DNA from 2 places in the Lysobacter sp. BMK333-48F3 genome. Region 2 is predicted to be linked to the other one. Evidence: riboswitches for the same ligand, from Rfam matches in the RefSeq annotation. Region 2 holds a riboswitch; the other holds the start of a gene.

Region 1 (10,402 bases), 1.8 Mb from region 2:
CGCGCATGGCGACCCTGGCCGACTTCCGCCAGCGCCTGGCGCAGGTGCTCGACGATCGTTCGCACGACGCCCAGGCGACCCTGGCCAAGCTGCACGCCTGGTGCGTGGAGGCCGAGGCCAGCGGCATCCATGCGCTGCAGGCGTTCTCCGAGCGCATGAAGGGTTACGCGCTGGCGCCGGCTCGCAGCTGACCGCGCCCGCTCAGGCGCAACCGGCGGACGCCACCAACCCGCGCAGCGATGCGCGGGTTTTTTTTTGCCCTGCGTCAGTGCGGCGGCGCACGCGCGATGCGCAGCGCGAGTTCGGCATACCGCGACGGCGAGCCGGTTTCGCCGGCGCGGCGCGGTGTAGCGTCGCCGCGAATGGATTCGTCGCGACGGCAACGCCGTCCGCCGCACAGGGGAAGTGCCGCCCGTTCCGCTTCGGAGCGGTCCGCGCCGGCCTTTGCGCGTCCGGCGCAGCGCCAGCGTTTCGAATCCCAGCCGCCGTGCCGACGCTCCGTGCGCCGGCGCGACGCCGTCGTCGAACAGGGAAGGACGCCACTCGCCAACGCGCGGCACGCCACGGACCGGCGGCTGCGCGCCCACTGCGCACAGGAGAACGCACGCATGAAGGCTGTCGGTAGCTCGCGGTTGAAGAAGGTGTTGTTGGCGGCGCTGTTCGCCGCCTCGGTCGGTTTCGGCGCGGCCCAGGCCGATAGCCCCTATGCGGAAGGCTGCGCGGCGCGCGCGGGCTGCCTGTTCGGCGGCGACCGGCACGGCTGCTGCGTCGACGACGGCTGAGACCGGCGCGCGCCGTCGCCGCATTCGTTTCCCTAGGTTTCGATCCCACACGTACCGACCAAGGAGAGAGCATGAAATTGTTCAAGACCCGCCGCGCCAAGTCCGTCGCCCTGATGGCGTTGTTCGCCCTGTCGACCGGCTTCAGCTTCGCCCAGGCCGACAACCGCCTGGCCGAAGGCTGCAATCCGTGGCCGGGCTGCGACTACGGCGGCGGTTACATCTTCTGCTGCGTGCCGGAATAACGGCTCGATGGATCGTCCCGACGCGGCCGGCGAGGGGGCCGGCCGCGTCGGGGTTCGCCCGCCCGCGACCGGCCGGGGCTTGCCTGGGCGCCGTCCAGCCGGCAGGCTTCGCGCCATCTCCCCCGCTACGCGTAGGCGCATGTTCCGGCGACTGTTCGCAATCGCGCTCTGCCTTCCCGCCCTGGCCTCGGCCCAGGTCGCCTCGACCGGCGACTATCTGTCGCGCATGGACGGCGACGGCGACGGCAAGATCTCGCTGCTCGAGTATCAGGACTGGCTCAGTTACGCCTTCGACGCGATGGACGCCAACCGCGACGGCCAGCTCGACGCCGCCGAACAGCCGGCGCGCGCGCACGGCGGCGGCCAGCCGCTGAGCCGCGAACAGCACCGGCGCACCCTGGCCGAACGCTTCGCCAAGCAGGACCGCAACCGCGACGGCAGCCTGGACGCGCGCGAACTCGCCGCGCCGCCGCAGTAACCGCGCGCCGCGTTTCGTCCATCGATACTCCGCCGTGCATCGCAGTGCGCGGATTGCGTCATTGCCACGCGCGCGCTCGCGGTGCTATCTAGGCGCGATGACGAATTACCTATTGCCTTGCGGCGAACTCGAGACCCTGTTCGCCGGCCCCCAATCGGTCACTCCCGAACAACGCCGCGACCTGATCGACGAGATCGTCGCCGCCCTGCGCCGTCGCCATGGCGAACGCCTGCTCGCGGTCGCGCTGTACGGATCGACCGCGCGCGACGGCGACGGCCCGTACTCCGACATCGAACTGTGGGCGGTGCTCGACGACGAGGCCCACGGCGAGGACTACGACGAATCGCTGGAATGGGTGCACGGCCGCGGCAAGGCCGAGGTCAACCTGATGTCGCGCAGCGCGATCGAGGCCTATGCGCGCGAGGTCGACGAGTCCTGGCCGATCAGCCACGGCCAGTTCGTGCATGCGCGGGCGCTGTGGATCGCGCCCGACCATGGTGCCCTGGTCGAGAGCCTGCGTTCGCTCGCCGCCCACCCCGACGACGCCGCGGTCGACCAGGCCATGGCCGAACTGGTGGTCGGCGAGCTGTACGAGCTGATCGGCAAGCTGCGCAACCGCCATGGCCGCCCGCCGCTGGCCCTGCTCGCCGGCCGTTTCGCCGAGCACCTGGCCTGCCTGATCGGGCTGGCCGAGCGCCATGTCTACGTGTCCGCGGGCAGCCTGTTCGACGAGGCCATCGACCTGGGCGGGCCGGACGGCACCGCGGAACTGTTCGCCCAGGTGGTGCGCGGCGATTTCCGCGACGAGGCGGCCACGATCGCCGCGCTGGAGCGCGCCTGGGCCGGGCTGGAGCGTTGGACCGATGCGATCGGCCTGGAGCCGGCGTTGCTGCGCCGCTGCCAGGCCGGAGAGCGCTGAAGCGCCGGCGCGGTTAGAGTCTGCAACTGCGGCCGCGTGTTGCCGACCGCGAACGGAAACCGCGCCGATGCCCGCCTGGCTGCACCCCTGGTTCGCCGAAGCCCGTCTCAACGCCGTGCGTGGCGACGTCTGGTGGCACGGTCGCGCGGCGCGCGCCGCGGCGCTGGCGTTGGCGACGCCCTGGCTGTTGCGCCTGTCCGGCGAACAAGGCGCCGCCCTGGCGGCGGCGGTACCGCGGCTGATCGCACAACAGCCTCTGCCGTTCGCGCTGATCGCGCTGGCGCTGGGGCATGCCGCCGCGCGCGGCCGGCTGGTCGCGCTGGACGAGCATCTGCGCCTGGGCTGGTGGGCGGCGGCGCCGATCGACCCGCGCCGCGGCACCTGGACCCTGATCGTACTGGCCGCACTCGGTGCGGCCGCCGCGGCCTTGCTGGCCGCGCTGGCCCTGCGCGGCTGCGGCGGCGAGGCGGCGGTCCGGCGCAGCGCCAGCCTGATCGTCGCCGGCAGCGTCGCCGCCGGGGTCGTGCTGGGCCTGCTGTCGAGTTTGCGCCATCGCCGCCATCCGACGCGGCGCCTGCGCGAAGGCGCGCGCCAACCGCTGTTCGGTCTGGCCTGGCTCGACGACGCGCGCCTGCCGCATGTCAGCGACTGGCAGCGGCGCGAAGCTCTGCTGCGTTGGCGCCGCGGCGGCCGGGCCTGGATGATCGGCGCGGTGCTGCTGGCGATGCCGGGCGGCACCGGTCTGGCGACCGGCGCCGGCGTGCTGGCGATCGCGGTGGCCTTGGCCTGGTTCAGCCTGGTGGCGCAGGCCTGCGCGGTCGCGGCGCGCGCGGCCGATGAGTTGCTCGCGGCCACGCCGCGGCCGGCCGATGCGCTGGCGCGCGCCGCCTGGCGCTATCCGGCCTTCGCCTACGCCTGCGCGGCGGCCTGCGCCGGCGGCGGCGCGCTGCTGCTCTCGTTGAACTGGCGCGCGCTGCCTCTGTTGTGGGGCTTGCTGGCGCTGACGGCGCTGCCCTTGCTGCCGGCCTGGCGCCGGCGCGGCGCGCAGGCGGTCCCGTGAGCCGGCCGCCTTCCACGCTTGGCGATGCGTCGATGCGCGATCCGGCTGCGGCGACGGCGGACGAGGCGATGCTGCAACTGGACGGACTGCAGCATCGCTACGACGAACACGCGGTGCTGCACGGCATCGACCTGGTCCTGCGCCGCGGCGAATTCGCCGCCCTGATCGGGCCGAACGGTTCCGGCAAGACCACCCTGCTGCACTGCCTGGCCGGCCTGCAGCGGCCGAGCGCGGGGCGGGTGCGGATCGGCGGCCACGACCTGGTGCGCGCGCCGGTCGCGGCGCGCGGCCTGCTCGGTTTCGCGGTCGATCCGGCGCGGCTGCCGCCGCTGCTGAGCGGGCGCGAGTGCCTGCGCCTGTTCGCCGGCACGCGCGGCCTGGGCGAGGTGCCGGCGTCGACCCTGGCCCTGGCCGAGTTGCTCAACCTGGGGCCAATGCTGGACCGGCGGGTCGGCCAGTACTCGCTGGGCACCCGGCAGAAGTTGGCGATCGCGCTCGGCCTGCTCGGCGAGCCGCCGCTGCTGGTGCTGGACGAGCCGCTCAACGGCCTGGACCCGCTCAGCGCCTATGCGCTCAAGCGCCATCTGCAACAGCTCGCCCACGAGCGCGGCACCACGGTGTTGCTGGCCACCCATTCGATCGACGTCGCCGAGCGCTTCATCGATCGCGCCCTGTTGCTGGTCGACGGCCGCCTGCGCCGCGACTGGCCGGCGTCGGAGCTGGCCGCGATCCGCGCCGACCCGCAGCGTTCGCTGGAGCAGGCGATGGTCGAAGCGCTGTCGGCCGAGCGCGACGCCTGAAGCGCACCGGCTCATGTAGGAGCGGCGTGAGCCGCGACGCGGGGTGGCCGGTCGCGTCGTCGCTGCGAGATCGCGGTCGCGGCTTACGCCGCTCCTACAGGCGCATGAATCCCCGCGTGCCATGGGGGGAGCGGCGTCCCACAGGGATTTCCTTCGGTCACAAGCCGCGACCGTTAGGCGGCCGGTCGCGTCGCCACGCGCCGAAGGCGGCCGTGCTTCGCGCGCCGGGGTGTTACCATGCCGGCCGTTGCAGAAGAGTGGCGCCGGCCCTGCGGCCGCGCCCGCCGAAGGCGCAGGCTCCCATAATCGCTCAGGCTCGGCCTCCGGCCGGAACACTGCCACGACATCGCCGATCTGGAGAGAGGCCGCGCAGCGGCCCACCGAAGGGGCAAGCGGCCGCGCAGCGGCCCGCGCAAACTCTCAGGTAAAAGGACAGCGGGAGCGGCACCGCGGCTTCGGTCGCGAAGACAGCCCAGGCGTGCGCGCGACGCGAGTCCGCGCCGCCGTCGCGCGCGTCGCCCGCCGCACGCCGTCGCCACGCCCCCGCGCGACGACGATCCGCGCCGCGGCGGCCGCGGACTCCGGCGCTTCGCTTCCCGGCCGCGGTTCCCCTGTCCTATGCCGGAGAACCGCCCGTGTTGTTGTCCCTGATCTACCTCATCGCCATCAGCGCCGAAGCCATGACCGGCGCGCTCGCCGCGGGCAAGCGGCGCATGGACCTGTTCGGCGTGGTCATCATCGCCTGCGTGACCGCGCTCGGCGGCGGCTCGCTGCGCGACATCGTGCTCGGCCACTATCCGCTGGGCTGGGTGCGCCATCCCGAGTATCTGGCCTACACCGTCGGCGCGGCCCTGGCCGCGACCTTCCTGGCCAAGCGCCTGCAGCGCCTGCGCCGCGCCTTCCTGTGGCTGGACGCGCTGGGCCTGATCGCCTTCACCCTGATCGGCTGCGCGATCGCGCGCGAGGCCGGCCACGCGCCGGCGATCGTGGTGATCGCCGGCATGCTCACCGGCGCCTTCGGCGGGGTGTTGCGCGACGTGCTGTGCAACGAGATTCCGTTGGTGTTCCAGCGCGAGCTGTATGCGGTGATCGCGCTGCTGACCGGCGTGGCCTATCTGCTGCTGTTGCGGCTGGGCGTGGCCGAGAACGCGACCGTGCTGATCTGCCTCGGCGGCGGATTCGCCGCACGCCTGCTGGCGATCCGTTACGAATGGGAGATGCCGAAGTTTGTTCATCCCTAGCGCGGGAATCGGGAATGGGGAATAGGGAATCGTAAAAGCGGAAGGCAAGGGCCCTTGCTTTGACCATTCCCTATTCCCCATTCCCCATTCCCGCCGCAAAAGCGAAACGCCGGCCCCAAGGCCGGCGTTTCGCTTTGCGGCACCCGCGCAGCGGGCTCAGAGCGTGATATCGCGATCCTTGGTTTCCGGCAGGAACAGCGCGCCGATCACCACGGTCATCGCCGCGACCACGATCGGGTACCACAGGCCGCTGTAGATGTTGCCGGTGGCGGCGACGATGGCGAAGGCGGTGAACGGCAGGAAGCCGCCGAACCAGCCGTTGCCGATGTGGTAGGGCAGCGACATCGAGGTGTAGCGGATCCGGGTCGGGAACAGTTCGACCAGCCAGGCCGCGATCGGGCCGTAGACCATGGTCACCAGCAGCACCAGGAAGGTCAGCAGCACGATCACCATCGGCGTGTTGATCTGCGCCGGGTCGGCCGAAGCCGGGTAGCCGGCGGCCTTGAGCGCATCGCCGAGCTGCTTGCCGAACGCGTCGGACTGGGCCTTGAACTCGTCCTTGCTCAGCGACTCGCCTTCGAAGCTGCTCAGGGCGGTGCCGCCGATGCTGACCGTGGCCACGCTGCCGGCCGCGCCGGGCGCGTTCTGGTACGGAATGCCCTTCTTGGCCAGCGCCGACTTGATGATGTCGCAGGACTGCTTGAAGGTCGCCTTGCCGACCGGGTCGAACTGGAACGCGCAGCGGTCCGGATCGGCGGTGACGACGACCGGCGACGCGGTCACTGCGGCTTCCAGGGCCGGATTGACGTTATGGGTCAGCGCCTTGAACACCGGGAAGTAGGTAAACACCGCGATCAGGCAGCCGGCCAGCACGATCTTCTTGCGCCCGATCTTGTCCGACAGCCAGCCGAAGAAGATGAATCCGCCGGTGGCCAGGGCCAGGGCGACGGCGATGTAGATGTCGGCCTTGTTCGGATCCATGCCCAGCGTCTTGGTCAGGAAGAACAGCGAATAGAACTGTCCGCCGTACCACACCACCGCCTGGCCGGCGGTGGCGCCGAGCAGGGCCAGCAGGGCGATCTTGCCGTTCTTGGAGAAGAAGCTTTCGGTGATCGGCGCCTTGGAGGTCTTGCCCTCGGCCTTCATCTGCTGGAACAACGGCGATTCGGCCAACTGCATGCGGATCCACACCGACACGCCGAGCAGCAGCACCGAGAACAGGAACGGGATGCGCCAGCCCCAGGCTTCGAAGCTTTCCTTGCCCAGGTAGTTGCGGCAGCCCCAGATCACCAGCAGCGACAGGAACAGGCCCAGGGTCGCGGTGGTCTGGATGAAGCTGGTGTACAGGCCGCGCTTGCCGTTGGGCGCATGCTCGGCGACGTAGGTCGCCGCGCCGCCGTACTCGCCGCCCAGCGCCAGGCCCTGCAGCAGGCGCAGGGTGATCAGGATGATCGGCGCGGCGATGCCCAGGGTGGCGTAGCTGGGCAGGATGCCGACCACGAAGGTCGCCAGGCCCATGATCACGATGGTGACCAGGAAGGTGTATTTGCGTCCGATCATGTCGCCGAGGCGGCCGAACACCAGCGCGCCGAACGGCCGCACCGCGAAGCCGGCGGCGAAGGCCAGCAGGGCGAAGATGAACTGGCTGGTGTCGTTGAGGCCGCCGAAGAACTGCTTGCCGATGATCACGGCGAGCGAGCCGTACAGGTAGAAGTCGTACCACTCGAACACGGTGCCGAGGCTGGAGGCGAAGATGACCTTGCGGTGGTCCTTGGTCAACGGCGCCGCATGGGACGTAAGGCTGGCGGTGGTGCTGGACATGAGCTGTTCCCCCGAACAGTGGATTGGAGCGGGCTAGGGCCCGCCGGGGTCGTAACGGACGCGTCGTCGAACGGTCGCGGCCGGACCGGCCGCGACCGCGCGATCGTCAGAAGCTGTACTTGACGTGGGTCTGCAGACGGTTGATCTCGCCGCGGTCGCCGGTTTCGATCTCGCGCTGGCCCCAGATGTACTCGGCGCCCAGGTCGAGCTTGGGAATCGGCGTGTAGATCAGGTTGATGTGCGCGGACTGCGCCGACTTGGTGATGCCGCGCCCGGTCAGGGCGGTGTCGTTGTCGTACTCGGCGCGCGAGTAGAACAGGTTGCCGCGCAGCTTCGGGCTGAACACGTGGCGCCAGCCGACGAAGCCGGAGATCAGGTCGATGTTCTCCAGATCGCCGCTGGCGTCGAGCACCGCGTCGTTGCTCAGCGCCAGGCCGACGTAGCGGCCGATGCCGCTGCCGGCGGTGACCATGTAGCGCAGATCGTCGTTGGCGCCGACGTTCCACTTGCCCGACACGCTGACGCCGTAGCCGCTGTTGGTGTCGTTGGCGCGGCCGGTCTGGTACTTGAGCTGGCGCGCCAGGGCGCCGACGCTGAAATGGCCCCAGTCGCCCTTGGCGGTGTAGCGCGCTGTCACGTCCGGCACCGCGCCGTCGTCGCCGGCGATCTGGGCCATGTTGCCGCGGAACGGGGTGTAGACCGTCTCCGGATTCTCGATCGAGAACGACCAGGGCCCGCTGGTGTAGCGCAACTGCGCCTGGCGCACGAATACCGTGCCCTCGGTGGGGCCGAGGAAGTCGACCGTGTCCGGCAGCGCCGCGGTGTCCTGGAAGTTCGACCAGGCCTGGCCGGCCAGCCACTTGTTCCAGGTCACGTAGGCCTGGCGCAGGGTCAGCGCATAGGTATTGGTGGCGACTTCGCTGCCGGTGAAGGCGGTGCTGCCGCCGCCGTAGAGGTCGAATTCCAGATAGCCCTTGAGCTTGTCGCCGCTCTCCAGGTCGGTGTCGGCGGCGAACCAGAAGCGCGAGAAGTTGGCGCCCATGTCGGTGTCGCTGCCGCCTTCGCGGGTGGCCGCGCCGCCGACCGGAATCGCCTTGGGCACGTAGAACAGGCGTCCGACCGAGCCGTCGGCGATGTCGCCGTCGTTGGTCTGGGTGATCGAGGCATCGAGCTTGATGAAACCGCCGTAGCTGAAACGCGTGCCGGGATTGGCCGAGGGACTGATCGTGCTCGACTGGATGGGGTTCTTGGCCGGCGCTGCCGCGATCGCCGCCGGCGCCGCGGCCTGGGCAGCCTTGACCTCGGTGACCTGGGTCTGGACCTGCTGCTGCTGCGACACCAACTGCTGGACCATGCGCTCCAGTTCGGCGACGCGCGCTTCCAGTTCCTTCTCCTTCGCGGTCTGGGCGAAGGCCAGGCCCGGCAGCGCGAGCGCGACCAGCAGCGCCGCGGCCAACGGCCGCCGCCGCGCTGGCGCGCGCCGTAGTGTGATTTGGGCAGAACTCCCCATGTACATCGTGACTCCCTCCCGAGAAATGCCGCCCGTGCAGACGGTCGCGGCCAGCCTGCGCGCGGCTCCGGCGAGGCAACCATTCGCCTTTGGTCGTAACACGACGCAGTCAGCAAACCATTTACGACCAAGGTCTAAACCGTCGTCGCAGCGGCGCAGGTACTGAATGCGGCAAACTGGCGGCCCTCGCGCGCGCGCGCGGGGCCGTACCGCGAGCCGCGACGAGCGCCGCGGCCACCCGACCGGCCGGGCAAGACACGATCCGCGCCGGGTCGGCTATAACGCTCGTCTGCATCGCTACCGCCAGCCTTTCGGAGCCCCCCATGACCCACCCCGCCAGCGTCTACCCGATCGATGCCGACTTCGCCGCGAAGTCGCGCTACCGGCGCGAGGACTATCAGCGCCTGTACGCCGAGTCGGTGAACGACCCCGAGGGTTTCTGGGGACGTATCGCCCAGCGCCTGGAGTGGTTCAAGGCGCCGACCAAGATCAAGAACGTCAGCTACGACCTCGCCGATTTCCGCATCAAGTGGTACGAGGACGGCGAACTCAACGCCAGCGTCAATTGCCTGGACCGGCATCTGGCGCAGCGCGGCGACAAGACCGCCTTGCTGTTCGAGCACGACGACCCGAGCCTGCCGGCCGAGCGGATCAGCTACCGCGAACTGCACGCGCGGGTCTGCCGCCTGGCCAACGCCCTGCGCAAGCTCGGCGTCGGCAAGGGCGACCGCATTACCATCTATCTGCCGATGATTCCCGAAGCGGTAGTGGCGATGCTGGCCTGCGCCCGGGTCGGCGCGATCCACTCGGTGGTGTTCGGCGGCTTCGCCCCGAACTCGATCGCCGACCGCATCGCCGACTGCGCCAGCAAGCTGGTCATCACTTCCGACGAAGGCCTGCGCGGCGGCAAGAAGATTCCGCTCAAGGCCAACGTCGACGCGGCGCTGAAGCTGCCCGGCACCAACTCGGTCGAGACCGTGCTGGTGGTGCGCCACACCGGCGCCGCGGTCGACATGCAGATGCCGCGCGACCGCTGGTACGACGCGGTCGTGGAAGGCCAGCCCGACAGCTGCGAGCCGGAGCGCATGAACGCGGAAGATCCGCTGTTCATCCTCTACACCTCAGGCAGCACCGGCAAGCCCAAGGGCGTGCTGCACACCACCGGCGGCTACCTCACCTACGCCAGCTTCACCCACGAGGCGGTGTTCGATCTGCGCGAGGACGACGTCTACTGGTGCACCGCCGACGTCGGCTGGGTCACCGGCCACAGCTACATCGTCTACGGCCCGCTCGCCAACGGCGCCACCGCGCTGGTGTTCGAGGGCGTGCCGAACTATCCGGACGTGTCGCGGTTCTGGAACGTGATCGACAAGCACCAGGTGACGATCTTCTACACCGCGCCGACCGCGATCCGCGCGCTGATGCGCGACGGCGACGAGCCGGTGAAGAAGACTTCGCGCAGTTCGCTGCGCCTGCTCGGCACGGTCGGCGAGCCGATCAACCCCGAGGCCTGGCGTTGGTACTTTGATGTGGTGGGCGATGCGCGCTG
Region 2 (10,402 bases):
AAAGCCCCAGGCCGCGACGGTCAGCACCGAGGACACGATCGCCAGGACCACGGCGCTGCCGCTGACCAGCGGCGAGATCACCCCGGCCAGCAGCGCGTTCACCACCAGGCCGCCGAAGGCCTGCAGCGACGAAGCCGAGCCGCGCTGGTGCGGGTACATGTCGAGGATCGACAAGGTCACGATCGGGAACACCAGGGCGATGCCGAACGCCAGGATGCACATCGGCAGCACCGCCCACGGCACCTGCGGCGCCGGCGCCAGCAGGTTGTAGCCCAGGTTCAAGGCGATGGCGAGCGCGCAGAAGGCGAAGCCGATGCCGACCAGGCGATCGCCGCTGATCTTGCCGGCGGCGCGGCCGGAGGCGAACGAGCCCAGCACCATGCCGCCGATGGTCGGCACGAAGAACCAGGCGAACTCGCGTTCGCTGAGCTTGAGGATGTCGAGCACGAACGCCGGCGCCGAGCCGATGTACAGGAACAGCGCGCCGAAATTGAGCGCGCCGACCGCGGTCAGGCGCTGGAAACGCGGGTTGAGCCAGATCGCCACGTAGTCGCGCAGCAGCCGCTTGGGCTTGAGCGACAAGCGCGCCTGCGGCGGATGGGTCTCGGGCAGGCCGAGGGCGACCGCGATCCACAGCAGCACCGAGAATACGACCAGGAACCAGAAGATCGCCGGCCAGTGCGCCCAGCCGAGGATCCAGCCGCCGATCACCGGCGCGATCGCCGGGGCGATGCCGAAGATCATCATCACCTGGCTCATCAGCCGCTGCGCGTCGTCGCCGTGCAGCAGGTCGCGGATCACCGCGCGGCCGACGATCAGCCCCACCCCCGCCGAAAGGCCCTGGATCGCGCGGAAGAACAACAACGTCGACAGCTGCTCCGACAACGCGCACGCCACCGACGCCAGGGTGAACACCCCCAGCCCGCCGAGGATCACCTTGCGCCGGCCGATCGCGTCCGACAGCGGCCCATGCACCACGCTCATCAGCGCGTAGGCGATCAGGTACACGCTGATGGTCTGCTGCATCGCCAGCTTGTCGGCGCCCAACTCGGCGCCCATCACCGGGAACGCGGGGAAGATGGTGTCGATCGAGAACGGGCCGAACATCGCCAGCCCGCCCAGCAACAGAGCCAGGCGGCGGATCGACAACGGCAGCGCCCGTGCGGGCGCCGAAGACTGGGAAGGTGCGCTCATCAGCTCGCGGCGTTGGATGCGTCGGTGTCGATCGGGACCTCGTCGGGCGGGCCCTTGAGCTCGACCAGGTTGCCTTCGGGGTCGTACAGGTACTGCGAGGGGCCCTCGCCTTCGGCGCCGTAACGCGAACCGAAATCGCCGATGCGCGCGCCGTGGGCTTCCAGATGGGCGACGATGGCAGCGCGGTCGAACGGCTCGGCGCGCAGGCACAGGTGGTCCATGTTGCGGCCCTCGGCGCCGGCCGGCGCCCCGCCCATGCGGCCGAGCTTGCCGTTCACGTCGACCAGGTCGATCAGCGACAGGCCGGCGCGCAGCTGGACCAGGCCGATCTCGTCCTGGCGCCGCTCCAGGCGGCAGCCGAGCACGTCGCAGTAGAAGGCCGCCATCGCCGCGGTGTCGCGCACTCGCAGGACCACGTGATCGAGGTGCAACAGACTGAACGGTCGCTCGGACATCGTCGGGCCTTATCGCATGAACGGGGCGTCAGCATACTCCCGCCCGGCCCACCGCACGGGCGGCGGAGTTGTTTCGATCTGTCCATAAGGCCTGCGCGGGGCCGCATGGCCGGCGGGCCGCGGCCGGGGCCGGCCGGAGGCGGCCGCAGCCGCCCGCCCCCGCCGCGCTCGCCAGCGGCTATAATCGCCAGCTTGACACCCGCGGTGGGAGAAGCGGCCGGCCCCTGGCCCGTCGCTGCCGAAGGCGCAACGCCCGTAATCGCTCAGGCCCCATACCGCCGCCGGGTACAAAACTCTGGAGAGACCGACCGGCCCGCAGCGACACGCGGGACGGAACCGGCGCCGAAGGTGCACGAAGCGAGCGCGGACAGGAGCGGCCTTAGCGCCCCCCTCCCCCAAGCGGCCTGAGCCGCAGCGCGCTTCCAAACTCTCAGGCAAAAGGACAGAGGGGCGCCTCGCGTGCGGCACCGCACGCTGCCAACGGACGCCCCTGCCCATGAGCCACAACGCCACTTCCCTGCGCGATCTCGAGCACCACGACGCCTTCATCGAGCGCCATATCGGCCCCAACGACGCCGAGATCGGCCACATGCTCAAGCAGGTCGGCTACGACTCGCTCGAAGCGCTGACCGACGCCATCGTTCCCGGCTCGATCAAGTCGACCCAGCCGCTGGCCCTGCCGGCCGCGATCAGCGAAGTGGAAGCGCTGGCCAAGGTCCGCACCATCGCCACCCGCAACCAGGTGTTCCGCAGCTTCATCGGCCAGGGCTATTACGGCACCCTGACCCCGAACGTGATCCTGCGCAACATCCTCGAGAACCCGGCCTGGTACACGGCCTACACGCCCTACCAGGCGGAAATCTCGCAGGGCCGGATGGAAGCGCTGATCAACTTCCAGACCATGGTCGCCGACCTGACCGGGATGGAGATCGCCAACGCCTCGCTGCTCGACGAAGGCACCGCCGCGGCCGAGGCCATGACCCTGGCCAAGCGTTCGGCCAAGTCCAAGTCGAACCTGTTCTTCGTCTCCAAGGACGTGCACCCGCAAACGCTGGAAGTGCTGAACACCCGCGCCGAGGCGATGGGCATCGAGCTGCAGGTCGGCGACGACGCCCAGGCGCTGGCCAGCGACAGCTTCGGCGTGCTGCTGCAATACCCCAACACCTACGGCCAGATCGGCGACCACAAGGCGCTGGCCGACGCGGTCCACGCGCGCGGCGGCCTGGTCGCGGTCGCGACCGACCTGCTCGCCCTGACCCTGATCGCCGCGCCCGGCGAATGGGGCGCCGACATCGTGGTCGGCAACAGCCAGCGCTTCGGCGTGCCGTTCGGCTTCGGCGGCCCGCACGCCGCGTTCATGGCCTGCCGCGACGCCTACAAGCGCTCGATGCCGGGCCGCCTGATCGGCGTCTCGGTCGACACCGAGGGCAAGCCGGCCTACCGCCTGACCCTGCAGACCCGCGAGCAGCACATCCGCCGCGAGAAGGCCACCTCCAACATCTGCACCGCGCAGGTGCTGCTGGCGGTGATGGCCTCGATGTACGCGGTCTACCACGGCCCCGAGGGCCTGACCCGGATCGCCCGCCGCGTCCACCGCCTGGCCGCGATCCTGGCCGGCGCGCTGCGCCAGGCCGGCCTGACCGTCGGCCCGGACTTCTTCGACACCCTGGACGTGGTCGGCGTCGACGCCGACGCCCTGCGCGCCAAGGCGACCGCGGCACGGATCAACCTCAACTACTCCGGCGACCCGAACCGGGTCGGCATCAGCCTGGACGAAACCGCCACCCGCGCCGAGATCGTCCAGCTCGCCGAGCTGTTCGGCGCCCGTATCGACGACATCGACGCGCTCGACGCCGCCACCGCCGACGCCCTGCCGGCCGGCCTGCGCCGCCGCAGCGCGTTCCTGCAGCACCCGGTGTTCAACACCCACCACAGCGAACACGAGCTGCTGCGCTACATGCGCTCGCTGGCCGACAAGGACCTGGCGATGGATCGCACCATGATCCCGCTGGGCAGCTGCACGATGAAGCTCAACGCCACCGCCGAGATGATCCCGGTGACCTGGCCGGAATTCGGCAACCTGCATCCGCTGGCGCCGGCCGACCAGGCGGTGGGCTACAAGCAGCTGATCGACGAACTCGAAGCGATGCTGGTCGAATGCACCGGCTACGACGCGGTCAGCCTGCAGCCGAACTCCGGCGCACAGGGCGAATACGCCGGCCTGCTGGCGATCCGCGCCTACCACCGCTCGCGCGGCGAAGGCCATCGCGACATCTGCCTGATCCCGGATTCGGCGCACGGCACCAACCCGGCCTCGGCGCAGATGTGCGGCATGACCGTGGTGGTCACCAAGACCGACGCCAACGGCAACGTCGACGTCGACGACATCCGCCGCAACGCCGAGAAGTACAGCGCCCGCCTGGCCGCGATCATGATGACCTACCCGTCCACGCACGGCGTGTTCGAGGAGGAAGTGGTCGAGATCTGCGAGATCATCCATAAGCACGGCGGCCAGGTGTACACCGACGGCGCCAACATGAACGCCCTGGTCGGCGTGGCCAAGCCGGGCAAGTGGGGCTCGGACGTGTCCCACCTCAACCTGCACAAGACCTTCTGCATCCCGCACGGCGGTGGCGGCCCCGGCGTCGGCCCCTGCGCGGTCAAGTCGCACCTGGCCCCGTTCCTGCCGCGCACCCTCGGCGGCGACGGCGCGGTCGGCATGGTCAGCGCGGCCAGCTACGGCTCGGCCTCGATCCTGCCGATCTCGTGGATGTACGTCACCATGATGGGCGCCGCCGGCCTGCGCAAGGCGACCCAGGTCGCCCTGCTCAACGCCAACTACATCGCCAAGCGCCTGGCTCCGCACTACGAGACCTTGTACACCGGCCGCAACGACCTGGTCGCGCACGAGTGCATCCTCGACCTGCGCCCGATCAAGGACGCCACCGGCATCGGCGCCGAGGACGTCGCCAAGCGCCTGATCGACTTCGGCTTCCACGCCCCGACCCTGAGCTTTCCGGTCGCCGGCACGCTGATGGTCGAGCCGACCGAGAGCGAATCGCTGCACGAGTTGGACCGCTTCATCGACGCGATGATCCAGATCCGCGACGAAATCCGCGCGGTCGAGGAAGGCCGCCTGGACCGCGAGGACAACCCGCTCAAGCACGCCCCGCACACCGCCACCCAGGTCACCGCCAGCGAGTGGACCCGCGCCTACCCGCGCGAGCTGGCCGCATTCCCGCTGCCCTCGCTGAAGCTGCAGAAGTACTGGCCGCCGGTGTCGCGCGTGGACAACGTCTACGGCGACAAGAACGTGATGTGCGCCTGCATCCCGGTGGATGCGTACAAGGAAGAGGAAACCGAGGCGTAAGCGTCGGCAGCCATCCGGCTCGAACCGAAGGCCCCGCTCACGCGGGGCCTTTGTGTTTGCAATGCCTGATCAACACCCGATCATCGTCATGTGGTGGCGACGCCCCCTATCGATCGTCCTCGCTCGCTGTCGCGTCAATCAACTCCCGGCCGCCCAATCCCGGATGGTTTCCTCGATATGGGCGATCTGCACCTTCGAATACTCCGGATCCTTAAGACGAATATCGGCATCTTCCAAGTAGTGCCATAGCGCATGCGGCACGTCCAACTCGCCGACATCAAGCTCCATCAAGGCCTTCGCCTCGCGAGCCTTCTCGTACCAGTCCTTCATTTCCGCTTTCGAGGCAGGTTCGGTATCCAACAACTCCCGCACGATCGCGATGAGCTGCCGCTTGATTTCCTGAACATTCATTTTCCTTCCCTTCTAATCCAACGAGGATCGAACAGAATCAGGTGAGCCGCTTCGCCCCGCGACGGAGGACCAAAGTTGATATGCAGTATAGGAGTCTTGCCACTGTGCTTGAGCGGGTGCAGGTCGAGGCGTGCGCCCCATTGGCTTTGTTTCCAGCGAACGCCGAACAACCGGCCATTAGCGTGCCAAGCGCCCGCCGACGGCCCATCAAACGATAGGTTCTTATAGAGGCCTTTGGCGCTGGAAATCAGCCCGCTCGTCGCCGCGGCGGCGTAAGGGGCTCCGGCCTCCCACGCCATAGCCCCTGCGCCTAACGCTGCCGCCGCTGTAATGACCATGCCCGAGGAATCCAACTGTTCGGGAGTCCTCGACATGTCGTACTCGCCGGTCTTCCACCCAACGACGCCCGGCACCGGAATCCTGCCGTCGGAAGTCGGTGCGCCAGACGAGGCCCTAGCGAGCGACGCGGCTTCGGTGCGTTGGTTGGCTGCCGGAGAACTGCCTTTTTGCGTATCCCCTTCGCCCGCTGGATTAACCTGAGTAATCGAGAGCTTGCCCCAGCTCTCTCCCCCGCAAATATTGGATCCGGTTATCTTCTGACACTGACGCCCATCGGGATCGACATACGAGTAGGGATTGCTTGCTGCGTATCTGTAACGATTGAACATTCCGACAGGATCGCTCAGAGCAGACACGGGATCTGCGCTGAGAAATATCCCGAGCTGCGGGTCGTAGTAGCGCTGCTGCATCTGAACCAGGCCCGTCAGCCCGTCCATCACGTGCCCCGCGTAACCGATACCATCGTAGATCGCATCTCCGATTGTCTTACCGAGCGGCTCGTAGTCGGTACGCTGAAGCACCTCCCCGGTCGCCGCAGTCACGGCCACAGGGCTGCCCAATGCGTCGTTATGGCTGTACTTCGTACTTTCGACGCCCCCCGCCAGTTCGCGAGCGGCGAGTAGGCTACCGCCCAGGAAAATATTGACGCTGGTCGCGCCCGCGGCATTGTTCTCGATATATGCCGGCTGCCCTGAGGCATCGTAGATGAAGACCGCCCGCACGGCGCCCGCCATCGACAAACTGGCAACACGGCGCCCGTTGGCGTCGTACCGGTATCCTTCCTTTCCGGCAACGACGCGCAGGCGATTGCCATAGTCAAAAGCATAGACCTGCCCGTTCTTGTTCTCCAAGTTACCTTGCGGGTCGTAGCCCAAGCCAACGATTGATTCGCCTCGACTGTTGCGAACGTTCGTTAATCTCGAACGCTCGTCGTAGACGTAGGCGGAATAATCCTTGCTTCCCGGCAACACCCAAGAACGCAGATTATCCTGCGCATCGTAGGTAAATCGATGCCAGCAATCGCCGCCGAAACTGCACGAGCCGGCCGACTTGAGCCGGTCGAGGCCGTCGTACTCCATCGTCCGGCTGTAGTTGTCCCCTCGTGCCCGGTCGTAAATGGCGCCGACATTACCGTTGGCGTCGTACACGGTTTCCAGGTCGATAACGCCGGCATCGGTACTGCGTTGCGGCAGCTGGCGCAGGTTCTGCGACATGGTGTGCACCACGCCGTTGCCGTAGACGAAGCGCTGCATTCCGCCGTTGGGGTAGTAGTCGATCTGCGACGCGTATACCGCACCAGGACTGCTGACCCGTTTGGGCTGCCCCAGCGCGTCCGGCTCGAAGGTCACCGCCAGACCGGTCGGGTAGACCTGGCTGGCCGGATTGCCGATCCGATCGTAGCCGTAGCCCAGGTCCCAACGATGCGAGCCCGGCTGCGCCATGGCCTCGCCGATCAGCAGGCGGCGCTTGTTGTAGCTGTAGTGATTCTCGACCGGCGCACCGTTGTCCGGTTCGTTATAGGTCACGACCTTGCTCGCCAGGCCGTCGGGCGTGTACTCCCACCTCTGATTGCCGCGCCCGTCGGGGAAGGCCAGGTCCTTGAGCCGGTTGCGCGCGTCGTAGGTTCTCGAAACGACGCGGCCGGACGCCGCGGCTTCGCTGCGGTTGCAGTTGTCGGTGGCCGGCAGGTTCAGGCCGGAAGCCGACCATGCGACATTGCCCTCGCCGTCGTAGTCCGTCACCGTCGCCCCGGTTTCCGGCTCGATCACCTTGCACAGGCGCTGTTGCGCGTCGTAGACGTAACGACGGGTATTAGGCTGGGTCACCGGCACCTGCGGCGCCGGAACGCCGAAACGGCCCGATGCGGCTACCGCCAGGTTCTCGCCGCCCACCGGCGACACGCCATAGACGTAGACCAATCGGCCTGCGTACTGGCTGCGCAGCTCGTTGCTGATCGGAATCGCGAAACGGTAGTTGCCGCCATCGACCTTGCACGCCGCGGCGACGCCCGCCTCGCTGGCCTGGTTTGCGGGATAAGTGCCGATCAGCGCCGAGCCGGTCGCACCGGCGGGACCGCCGACGTACATCTGCACGTTCACCGGCGCCTGGTAGGTGGTGGCGCAGGCCCAACCGAGCAGCGCGCTGCCGTCGGCGGTGAAGCCGTCGATATTGCCGGTGATCACCGGTTGCGGGCGACGTGCGTAGACATCGACGGACGCGAGCACGCGGCCGTCGCCCCGCACCTCGAAGCGGCTGCCGGCCTCGGTGATGTCCGCGACCGAGGTCTTGTTCTCGCCCGTTCCGGGTTGGGCCAGCAGCCTTACCGCGCCGCTGCCGTTGATGTCGCTGCGCCACAATTCGGGCAAGTCGGCCACGGCCTGCCAACTCAAGGTGGTACCGCAGCTGGTGGCGCCCTTGGTCAGTTCGCAAGGATTGGGCTGGGCGCTCAGCGATCCGGTCGGAACGGGATTGACGTAAACATGCTGCGCGGTCGTCTGCTGGCCGAACCACTCCACCCCGTCCTGGACCATCCGCCATTGCACGTAGTAGCCGACCATCCGGCTGCTGACCTGCGGCGCGGTCAAGGTCATGTTGAACGCGACGGTTTGGCCGGGCGCGACGTCGTGCGGAAGATACACCCGCCCCATGCCCCAGTTGCCGTTGTCGCGAGGGTTCTGCGAGCCCAGCGCGTACGCGCGCGACGACGCCCAGGTGGTCGTGCCCGTGTTGCGCATCTGCACGCTCAGGGTCCGGGTCTCGCCCGAGTACATCGTCGGCGAGGTGTCGGAGAACGTCTGCGATACGAATTCGGCCTCGTTGTACAACGCGGGCGGTGGGTTGACCGTGATGGTGAAGGACGGGGTCGCCAGGTTGCGGGTCCGATCTTCGCCCTGATAGATACTCACGGCCTTGCCGGTCGCCCGATAGGTATACGTGCCCGGTGCCAGCCCGGCTTCGACCAGGGTTCCGCCCCTGCGGTAGCTGGCTACCGGCTGGTCGTTGCGATAGATCGTGATGTTCTCGATCGATTCGACACTCGACCCGCTGGTTCCGTTGCCGGAGGAAGCCACGATCTCGTACGACACCGGGACCGTATAGCTGCTTTGGGCCGGCGGCGTGAGTTTGATCCATGCCGGCGCCGCGGTCGCCAAGGACGGCAACGCGGACAGCAGCACCAACAGCCATGCCGACGCCAACGACCTGGCGTTGGTCGCCCACTCCAATACCCCTGCAGAATTCAACGCCTTGTTCTCCACTCGGACCAGGTCCCCACGCGCGGCGGCGGCGGAGCGGTTTTTACTGTTCGGTCGGATGCTATCCATGGCGCGGCCTCACTGAGCCACCGACGTACGCTGGATTTCCAGCGGCTTGCCATAGGCGTCGCGCATGATCTGGGTACGCACGCTTTCGGGCGCGTCGATCACCGCCGGCGCGTCGTAGCCGGGTTCGCCGAAAACCTGGAATGTCTCTGTCGTCGCCAGGCCGCGCGGGTTGGTGACCTTGCGCCTGAAGCCGGACAGGTACTCGGTGAAGGTGGTCAGAGGTCCCAGCTCCGAGTCCTGGACGGCGGCGGTCTGGCGCCCCAGCGCGTCGTAGGCGTAGGACGTGCCTGGCATCGACTGGCGGAAGTCGCCGACGTGCCGGGTCGGCAAGGACTTGAACGCGACCCGCCCCATGTTGTCGTAACGCGTAAACACTTGCTTCTGGGTATTGCGGCTGGCATCGCCCAGATCGAACTCCATTTCCAGCACGGGCCGCAGGAACGCGTCGTAGTAAGTGTCGCTACGGCGGTTTCCGGACACCGACACCCGGCGCCAGTGGTTGCCTTCCAAACCGTATTCTGGAGCCGCTACGCGTACGAACTCCTGGGTCACCGGGTGCCAATCGACGGTATCGCCTTGCGGGTAGACCACGCCTGCGAGGCGTCCCATGCCGTCGTAGCTGTACTGGCTGGTGAACCCGTTCTCGTCGGTGGTGGACGTCGCCCAGCCGCGGTCGTCGATCACGGCGCTTTCGGTCGCGCCAGCCGGGCTCTCGGGGGTGGCCGGCCGGCGAATGCTCTGCGGCACGCCGCGTTTCCAGTCGGCATAGACGGTGATCTGGCCATTACCGTCCTTGACCGTTTCCACGTTGCCGTCGGCGCGGTAGCCGAATGTTCTCTTCAGATTGCCGAAGGCGAAAGCGCGCACCGGCAACGCGGTGGCCGGATCGAATTCCGCACGCGCTGTCTCGACGCCGTTGACCGACGTGGCCGATACCTGGCCGAGAATCCACTTGCCAGCATGGTCGTAGTATTCGGTTCCTTCGTTGCGGCTATAACCGAGCGTGTTGTACCCGGTGGAACGCAGGACACGGGCCAAACTATCGAAAATCTGGTTCTCGGTAACGAAGGTCACCCCGTCCTGGACGATCTGGCGGGTCTTGAGCGGCCGGTTGGCAAGGTATCCCTTGCTGCCCGAAATCGAATTCGATGCCGGAATGTTCGCGTTGGCCGCCGGGAAGGGTTGACCCTCCGCGGTCTCCACGTAGGCGTTCGTGAGCGTGCGCAGCACCCTGCCGCCAGCGTCCTTGATCGATGCTTCGATCAACTCGCCGACATTGGACTTGTAGTCGTTGTTGAATTTGTAGGCGT

The links. A riboswitch is a leader RNA that binds a small molecule or an ion and turns the genes downstream of it on or off. The one in region 2 is predicted to bind glycine.
Region 1: it holds a riboswitch for glycine, as region 2 does, so the genes downstream of both, K4L06_RS05860 (trimeric intracellular cation channel family protein) here and gcvP (aminomethyl-transferring glycine dehydrogenase) in region 2, are expected to answer to the same signal.

Annotation. Positions count from the first base shown of each region.
Region 1 covers NZ_JAIHOO010000001.1:1,384,696-1,395,097, reverse strand. The annotation lists gene K4L06_RS05895 (fatty acid desaturase) at 1-191, shown strand, start outside; gene K4L06_RS05890 (hypothetical protein) at 609-782, shown strand; gene K4L06_RS05885 (hypothetical protein) at 854-1,024, shown strand; gene K4L06_RS05880 (hypothetical protein) at 1,164-1,502, shown strand; gene K4L06_RS05875 (kanamycin nucleotidyltransferase C-terminal domain-containing protein) at 1,600-2,421, shown strand; gene K4L06_RS05870 (hypothetical protein) at 2,489-3,481, shown strand; gene K4L06_RS05865 (ABC transporter ATP-binding protein) at 3,514-4,281, shown strand; glycine riboswitch at 4,626-4,725, shown strand; gene K4L06_RS05860 (trimeric intracellular cation channel family protein) at 4,917-5,522, shown strand; gene K4L06_RS05855 (MFS transporter) at 5,679-7,343, opposite strand; gene K4L06_RS05850 (DcaP family trimeric outer membrane transporter) at 7,450-8,835, opposite strand; gene acs (acetate--CoA ligase) at 9,177-10,402, shown strand, end outside.
Region 2 covers NZ_JAIHOO010000001.1:3,153,414-3,163,815, reverse strand. The annotation lists gene K4L06_RS13495 (multidrug effflux MFS transporter) at 1-1,194, opposite strand, end outside; gene K4L06_RS13490 (VOC family protein) at 1,194-1,649, opposite strand; glycine riboswitch at 1,845-1,937, shown strand; gene gcvP (aminomethyl-transferring glycine dehydrogenase) at 2,140-5,019, shown strand; gene K4L06_RS13480 (hypothetical protein) at 5,158-5,430, opposite strand; gene K4L06_RS13475 (RHS repeat-associated core domain-containing protein) at 5,427-9,092, opposite strand; gene K4L06_RS22795 (RHS repeat protein) at 9,102-10,402, opposite strand, start outside.